3 regions of the Rhizobium etli CFN 42 genome follow, and region 3 is predicted to be linked to each of the others. Evidence: predicted binding sites of a transcription regulator. Region 3 holds the regulator's gene; each other region holds the start of a gene.
The links. The regulator PhoB, encoded in region 3, activates phosphate uptake and scavenging genes when phosphate is short. The targets are predictions, from matches to a motif close to TGTCATNNANCTGTCAT.
Positions count from the first base shown of each region.

Region 1 (2,265 bases), 360 kb from region 3:
GCTTCTCGCCGCTCGGCGATAATCCGCATCCGGACTGGGTGGTCAACAACCCCGACGGCAGCATTACCGTTTCGATCAGCGGCGCCAGCCGCAGCGTCACCGTCTCGAAAAGCGAGACGATCGTGACCGCCCATGGCGTCAGCATCCCCATCGAACTCTCGAGCGGTGCGCCGAAAGTGGTCGGGCCGGTGCCGAGCTGGATGACCGTCTATGACGACAATGTGCTCGCGGATCTCGGCTTTGCCGGCGACGTCAGCATTTCCCTCGATCGCGTGAAGGTCCGCAAGCGTTTTATCGGCTGGGCGAATTTCATCTTCGACACGCAATCCGCCTTCTTCGACAAGCCGGTCGGCGAAGTCATCGGCCTCATTGTCTCCGGCCCTCGCATCAAGCCCGACCAGACCAACCTGTCGCTGGCCTTAGAGGATATCTGGAACAACAGCGAATGGCAGCATGGCGACGTCTGGACCAAGCTTTTCCAGACGATCGTCATGGCCTTTCTCGGAACGCTGCTCGGCGCGCTCGCCGCCTTCCCGCTCGCGTTCCTGGCAGCGCGCAACATCACGCCGCACCGCCTCCTGAACCAGATTCTCAAACGCTTGTTCGATTTCCTGCGCTCGGTCGACATGCTGATCTGGGCGCTGTTCCTGACCCGCGCCTTCGGCCCCGGGCCGCTTGCCGGCAGCGGCGCGATCTTCCTTACCGAGACCGGCACGCTCGGCAAGCTTTATTCCGAGGGGCTCGAGAACATCGACAACAAGCCGCGGGAAGGCATCACATCGACCGGCGCCCAAACGGTGCTCGTCCATCGTTACGGCATCATGCCGCAGATCATTCCCGTCATCGTCAGCCAGACGCTTTACCAGTGGGAATCGAACGTGCGCGGCGCCACCATCATCGGCGCCGTCGGCGCAGGCGGTATCGGCCTCAAACTCTGGGAGGCGATGCGCACCAACGCCAACTGGGAAAACGTCGCCTATATGGTCATTCTGATCCTGATCGTCGTCTTCCTGTTCGACGGCGCTTCGAACGCGCTGCGCCACCGGTTGATGGGCGCGAAGACGCACTGAGCGCTCGATGAAGGCGATGGCGGCGCTGCCGGCATCATCATTCTGTCACGGAAATCTTTTAGCCGGGAGCCTGCTTGCGGTTCGCCGCCAAATCACTGCACATTGCCCTCCCCGTTTCGACGATCCCCAGGATAAAAGCCTTGCGCTACGCTCTCTATTTCTCGCCGCCGAAGGATGATCCTCTGACCGGCGCGGCTTCGCTCTGGCTCGGTCGCGATGCTTTCACCGGCGACACCTATCCTGCATCCGAACATGAGACGCTGAGTGCGGCAGAGCAGTTCGAGCTGACCGCCGACCCACGCCGCTACGGCTTTCACGCGACGATCAAGGCGCCGTTTTCGCTTGCCGCTTCCGTCACCGAAAGGGATCTCATGGCTTTCGCCGAGGAGTTTGCCGCCCGGACGCCGGCCTTCGAGATACCCCAGCTCGTGCTCGGTCAGCTCGGTCGTTTTTTTGCCCTTGTTCCGGCTTCTCTTCATCAACCTCTTCAGGATTTCGCAGCGAAGGTGGTAAAGTCCTTCGAGCCGTTCCGCGCAACGCTTTCCGAGGTCGATGTCGCGCGCCGCAATCCGGAGAGGCTCAGCGACAGCCAGCGCGCCAATCTGCAGCGCTGGGGCTATCCTTACGTCATGGAGGATTTCGGTTTCCACATGACACTGAGCGGCCAGGTGCCGGAGACACGTACCGAGACGATGAAAACGATCCTGGCGGAGCGTTTTGCCGGTTTCATCGGCCGGCCGCTTTCGATTTCCGGCCTCGCCGTCTTCATCGAGGAGACGCGCGGCGCCCCGTTCAAAGTTCATTCCTGGCTGCCGCTTTCCGGCGCCAAAAGCTGAAAGATCGACGATATGAGCAAAGAGACCGTCTTTTCCAACGCCCGCATCGTTCTCGAGGACGACATCCTTTCAGGATCGATCCTCATCCGCGACGGCAAGATCGCCGATATCTCCGAAGGCAATTCGGTAGCCGGGGAAGATTTCGAGGGCGATTACATCATTCCCGGCCTCGTCGAACTGCATACCGACCATCTCGAAGGCCATTACCAGCCGCGCCCGGGCATCCGCTGGCACAAGACGGCTGCCGTCCAGGCGCATGACGCCCAGATCGTCACATCGGGCATCACGACGGTGTTCGACTGCCTGCGCATGGGCGCGGACGAGGACGGCGGTTTCGAACATGGCGAGATGCGCGAGAT
Region 1 is NC_007761.1:171,491-173,755, reverse strand. It holds gene phnE (phosphonate ABC transporter, permease protein PhnE) at 1-1,070, shown strand, start outside; gene RHE_RS00795 (DUF1045 domain-containing protein) at 1,211-1,906, shown strand; gene RHE_RS00790 (alpha-D-ribose 1-methylphosphonate 5-triphosphate diphosphatase) at 1,919-2,265, shown strand, end outside.
Region 1: a site for PhoB is predicted at 1,103-1,119, ahead of RHE_RS00795 (DUF1045 domain-containing protein). Genes of this name have one in related genera too.

Region 2 (2,265 bases), 740 kb from region 3:
ATGGCCGCCGGAGAGCAGTTTCCGGCGGCTTTTCTTTGCGGCGACAGTCTTTGCCGGAGGCTCACGATGATTTGTTTCAGCTGCGTTCCGGTCGAGCTGCGGTCTCACCCCTTCGTGATTTTTCGTTTGGACTGGGAAGGATTATTCGTACTCTGATATCTCAGAGCCTTCGGTTCCAAAACGCCGGCGCTGAAAAAGAGGTGCAGGTGAATGTCCCCCCGTTTCTTGATTTCGCTGATCGCCGGCGTTGCTTTTGCTGGCTCGCTGCATGCCGAAGACGGCAAGCCCAAAGGCGTCGTCGAGCTTTTCACGTCGCAAGGCTGCTCCTCCTGTCCTCCCGCTGATGCCGCCTTCCGCAAGCTGGTGAACCAAGGCGATGTTATTGCGCTCGCCTACCACATCGATTACTGGAATTATCTCGGCTGGGCCGATACGCTGAGCTCGAAGGAAAATACCGAGCGGCAATATGGCTATGCCAGGACGATGGGCCGCAGCAACGTCTATACGCCGCAAGCCATCGTCAACGGACGCGGCCATTTGGCCGGCGCCGATCTGAACGGCATCAACAGCAAGATCGACACTTACAGCAGCGAAGGCAACGGGCTGACCATCCCCGTCAGCGCGGCAATGCGCGGCGACGAGTTGGAGATCAAGATCGGCGCCGGGCAGGGCAAGGCCAATGTTGTGATGGTCTATTTCGACAAGGAAAAGACGATCGACGTCGAAAAAGGCGAAAACAGCGGCAAGAAAATCTCCTATCTGCACAGCGTCACCAATGTCGAAACCGTCGGCATGTGGGACGGCAAGGCGACCAGTCTGACGCTGCCGGCGAGCGTCCTGCAGCGACCGCAACTCGAGGGCTGCGCGATTCTGCTGCAGTCGGCGACGGCCGACGGCGATCCGGCAGCGATTCTCGGCGCAACCGTGGTGATGGCGGGAAAAAATATCTGATATTTCGCCCGATGACGGGTGAAATGCCGGGCGGCCCGGCCGAGCGTATTCGGGGCTGGGGTTAAGGTCGATACGCTCCGCCGGGCCCTTTGGCGCGCTGGCGCCAAACCGGGATGCATAAATCCCCTGCAAATGAGGCGCTGTTTTGACTGAAATGCGGCACAGGGGAGAAAGCATTGCTTGGTCCCCAACGAAGGTGCCTGGACGTGCGGCGCTGCGGTACGGCCAAATGTGAGGGGCCGCACTCTTGCAATTTGCGGCGGCTCGGGCAAACTGTCACTCTCCTGTCACAAGCGGAGGCCTTGGAGACCTGATGACAGATCAGCCGGATTTGCGACACGGCGAAAGCCGCTCCGTCGACAATAGTTCCTCGGTCGTCGTCGATCTCAGGGAGTACAAACAAAGCAAGGACCCGCTTCCGGTGACCTTCCAACGGCGTGAGCTGGACGCGATCCTCTGGATCTACGGCCGCATGGTCGGCGAGGGGGAATGGCGCGATTACGCCATCGACCATCTGAAGGACAGAGCAGTCTTTTCCGTCTTCAAGCGCTCCGGCGAGATGCCGCTCTTCCGGATCGAAAAGAACCCGAAGCTTGCCGCCAAACAGGGCGCCTATTCTGTCATCAACGTCAACGGCATGATCCTGAAGCGCGGGCACGAGCTGAATCAGGTCCTCAAGGTGTTCGACAAGGCCTTGAAACTCGTCGATAAATAGCTCTCATCAGCCCATAAACAGCGTACCGGGATAGGTAGAGGGATCCGGATCGGTCGTCATGCCCGCGCCGAGGCCGCGCTGCATCAGCATCGTGTCCAGCCAGCGGCCATGCTTGTAGCCGGTGCCCTTCATCAGGCCGACCTCCACAAAACCTGCCTTCAGATGGAGCGCGATCGAGGCCGGGCTCGCGCCGCCGATGACGGCTACCATCTGACGAAAGCCAAGCGCGGTGCAGCGGTCGATCAGCTCGGCCATCAGTGCCTTGCCGACGCCACGGCCGCGGGCTTCGGGCGCCAGGTAGATCGAATCCTCCACCATCCAGCGATAGGCGGGGCGGGTGCGGAAGGCCGACGCATAAGCGTAGCCCAGGAGTTTCCCGTCAGCATCGGTTGCGGCGACATAGGGATATTGCTGGCTGACGATCGCGGAAAAACGCTGGGCCATTTCGGCCTCGTAGGGCGGCGCAATCTCGTAGCTTGCAACGCCATTCAAGACCGAGTCACGATAGATCTCCGTAATGGCGGGGATGTCGGCTTGGGAGGCGTCGCGCAGGAGGAAGGACATCGGGCGGCAGGTCCATCGAAAGAGCAGGCTCCTCT
Region 2 is NC_007761.1:4,169,930-4,172,194, reverse strand. It holds gene RHE_RS20165 (DUF1223 domain-containing protein) at 211-951, shown strand; gene RHE_RS20160 (DUF2794 domain-containing protein) at 1,265-1,666, shown strand; gene RHE_RS20155 (GNAT family N-acetyltransferase) at 1,673-2,230, opposite strand.
Region 2: a site for PhoB is predicted at 1,226-1,242, ahead of RHE_RS20160 (DUF2794 domain-containing protein). Genes of this name have one in related genera too.

Region 3 (2,265 bases):
CACAGCGGCGCGCACGCCGAAGCGTCAGACATCCGCGCCGCGCGCGCCGAACTACGCCTCCCGGATCGCCACCCGCACCGTGACCCGCCAGCAGGGCGCAACCCTGCTGAAGGAAGAGATCGAGATCGAAACGGTCGAGGAAATGGAATACGTGCCGAAGGGCAACGTGGTCGTGCCGATTTCCCGCCGCCTCGGCCTGACGGAACTGACCGAACGCACCTGCAAATGGCCGGTCGGCGATCCGCTGAAGGACGATTTCCACTTCTGCGGCTGCGAATCCCCTGACAATTCGCCCTATTGCAGCTACCACCAGAAGCTTGCCTACCAGCCGATCAACGAACGCCGCCGGGCGGCAGCGCGGGTCAGCTGAGCGGGCAAACCATTGCTGGAAATGCGAAACGGGCCTCGTGGCCCGTTTTTTTATGGAATGGTGGAGCTGTGGCTGTAGGTGCTGATACGGCAAAGATCACGAACCACACGGTCTCAGAGCAATCCAGGAGAAGCCTGAAGCGATTTTCATTCAGGAATTGCGTAAGACGGCTCTTGCTTCCATGGAGAGCTGAACCGCTCCAGCTCGACTGCTTCAGACCTCTCGCCTCTTGCCGGCCGCCTTCCCCAAACTCCGTCATCCCAGGGCTTGACCCTGGGATCCACAACCAAGCACGCCGCTTCAATTTGTTCGCCTGCAGTGGGATGCCATCACTCTTTCCGCCGTGCCAGCCGCATGGATCCCAGGGTCAAGCCCTGGGATGACGGAGAAGAGGTTGTGCCGAATACACATAAGCTGCGCCGGCGGGTTGAAGGGAGTGGGGAAGGCTGCACCGGTGGGAATGCCGACCACACACACCCTCAGCTTAGGCTTCCATCGAATAGCCGGCGCCGCGGACGGTGCGGATGACGTCCTGCATATTGGAGAAGTTCAGCGCCTTGCGCAGGCGGCCGACATGGACGTCGACCGTGCGTTCGTCGACATAGATGTCGTGGCCCCAGACGCCGTCGAGAAGCTGCGAGCGGGAAAAGACCCGGCCCGGCGACGACATCAGGAACTCCAGCAGGCGGAATTCGGTCGGGCCGAGGCGGACTTCGCGGCTCTTGCGATGGACGCGATGGGTTTCGCGGTCGAGCTCGATATCGCCGCATTTCAGCACCGAGGACAGCACCTCGGGACGGGCACGGCGCAGCATCGCCTTGACGCGGGCGACGAGCTCGGGAGTCGAAAACGGCTTGACGACATAATCGTCGGCGCCAGTGGACAGGCCACGGACACGCTCGCTCTCCTCGCCGCGCGCCGTCAGCATGATGATCGGCAGCCGCTCGGTTTCCGGCCGCATGCGCAGGCGCCGGCAGAGTTCGATGCCGGAGACGCCGGGCAGCATCCAGTCGAGGATGAGAAGGTCGGGCGTGCGCTCCTGAAGCCTGATTTCGGCCTCGTCGCCGCGCAGGATGGTATCGACCTCGAAGCCTTCCGCTTCGAGATTATAGCGAAGGAGCACGCTGAGCGCCTCCTCGTCTTCAACAACTGCGACTCTCGGGATCATGCGTCTCCGTCTCCTCGCGCACAAGCCTTAAATCGGGACGATTTAATCAGGCGTCCTGCGCAAATTCAGAAATTGGCTGCGACCTCTTTGCGCGCCCCTAACTGGCGCGCACGCAAGTGACTGGTCCGGGCGGCGGGCCCGGGCGGCTCGCTCGGAACGATTATTCCGTCGCGGCGCCGACGGTGTTGGCGCTGTCATCCTTCGGACGATCGCCTTCCGGCTGGGCGCCCGTCGCCATGTAGTAGATCGTCTCGGCGATGTTGGTGGCATGGTCGCCGATGCGCTCGATGTTCTTGGCGCAGAAGAGCAGATGCGTGCAGCTCGTGATGTTGCGCGGATCTTCCATCATGTAGGTCAAGAGCTCGCGGAACAGCGAGGTGTACATCGCGTCGATCTCGTTATCGCGTTCGCGGATGGCGGTCGCCTTGTCGGCGGCGCGTGTCGTATAGACATCGAGCACTTCCTTGAGCTGGACGAGCGCCAGCTCGGACAAGTGCTCGAGACCGCGGGCGAGCTTGCGCGGAACGCCGGTGCTCTGCACGGCGATGACGCGCTTGGCGGTGTTCTTGCCGAGGTCGCCCACGCGTTCGAGGTCGGCGGCGATGCGGATCGAACCCATGATTTCGCGCAGATCCGCGGCCATCGGCTGGCGGCGGGCGATGGTGACGATCGCCTTGTCGCCGATCTCGCGTTCGGTGTGATCGAGGATCACATCGTCGGAGATGAC
Region 3 is NC_007761.1:531,840-534,104, reverse strand. It holds gene RHE_RS02605 (GcrA family cell cycle regulator) at 1-370, shown strand, start outside; gene phoB (phosphate regulon transcriptional regulator PhoB) at 855-1,538, opposite strand; gene phoU (phosphate signaling complex protein PhoU) at 1,699-2,265, opposite strand, start outside.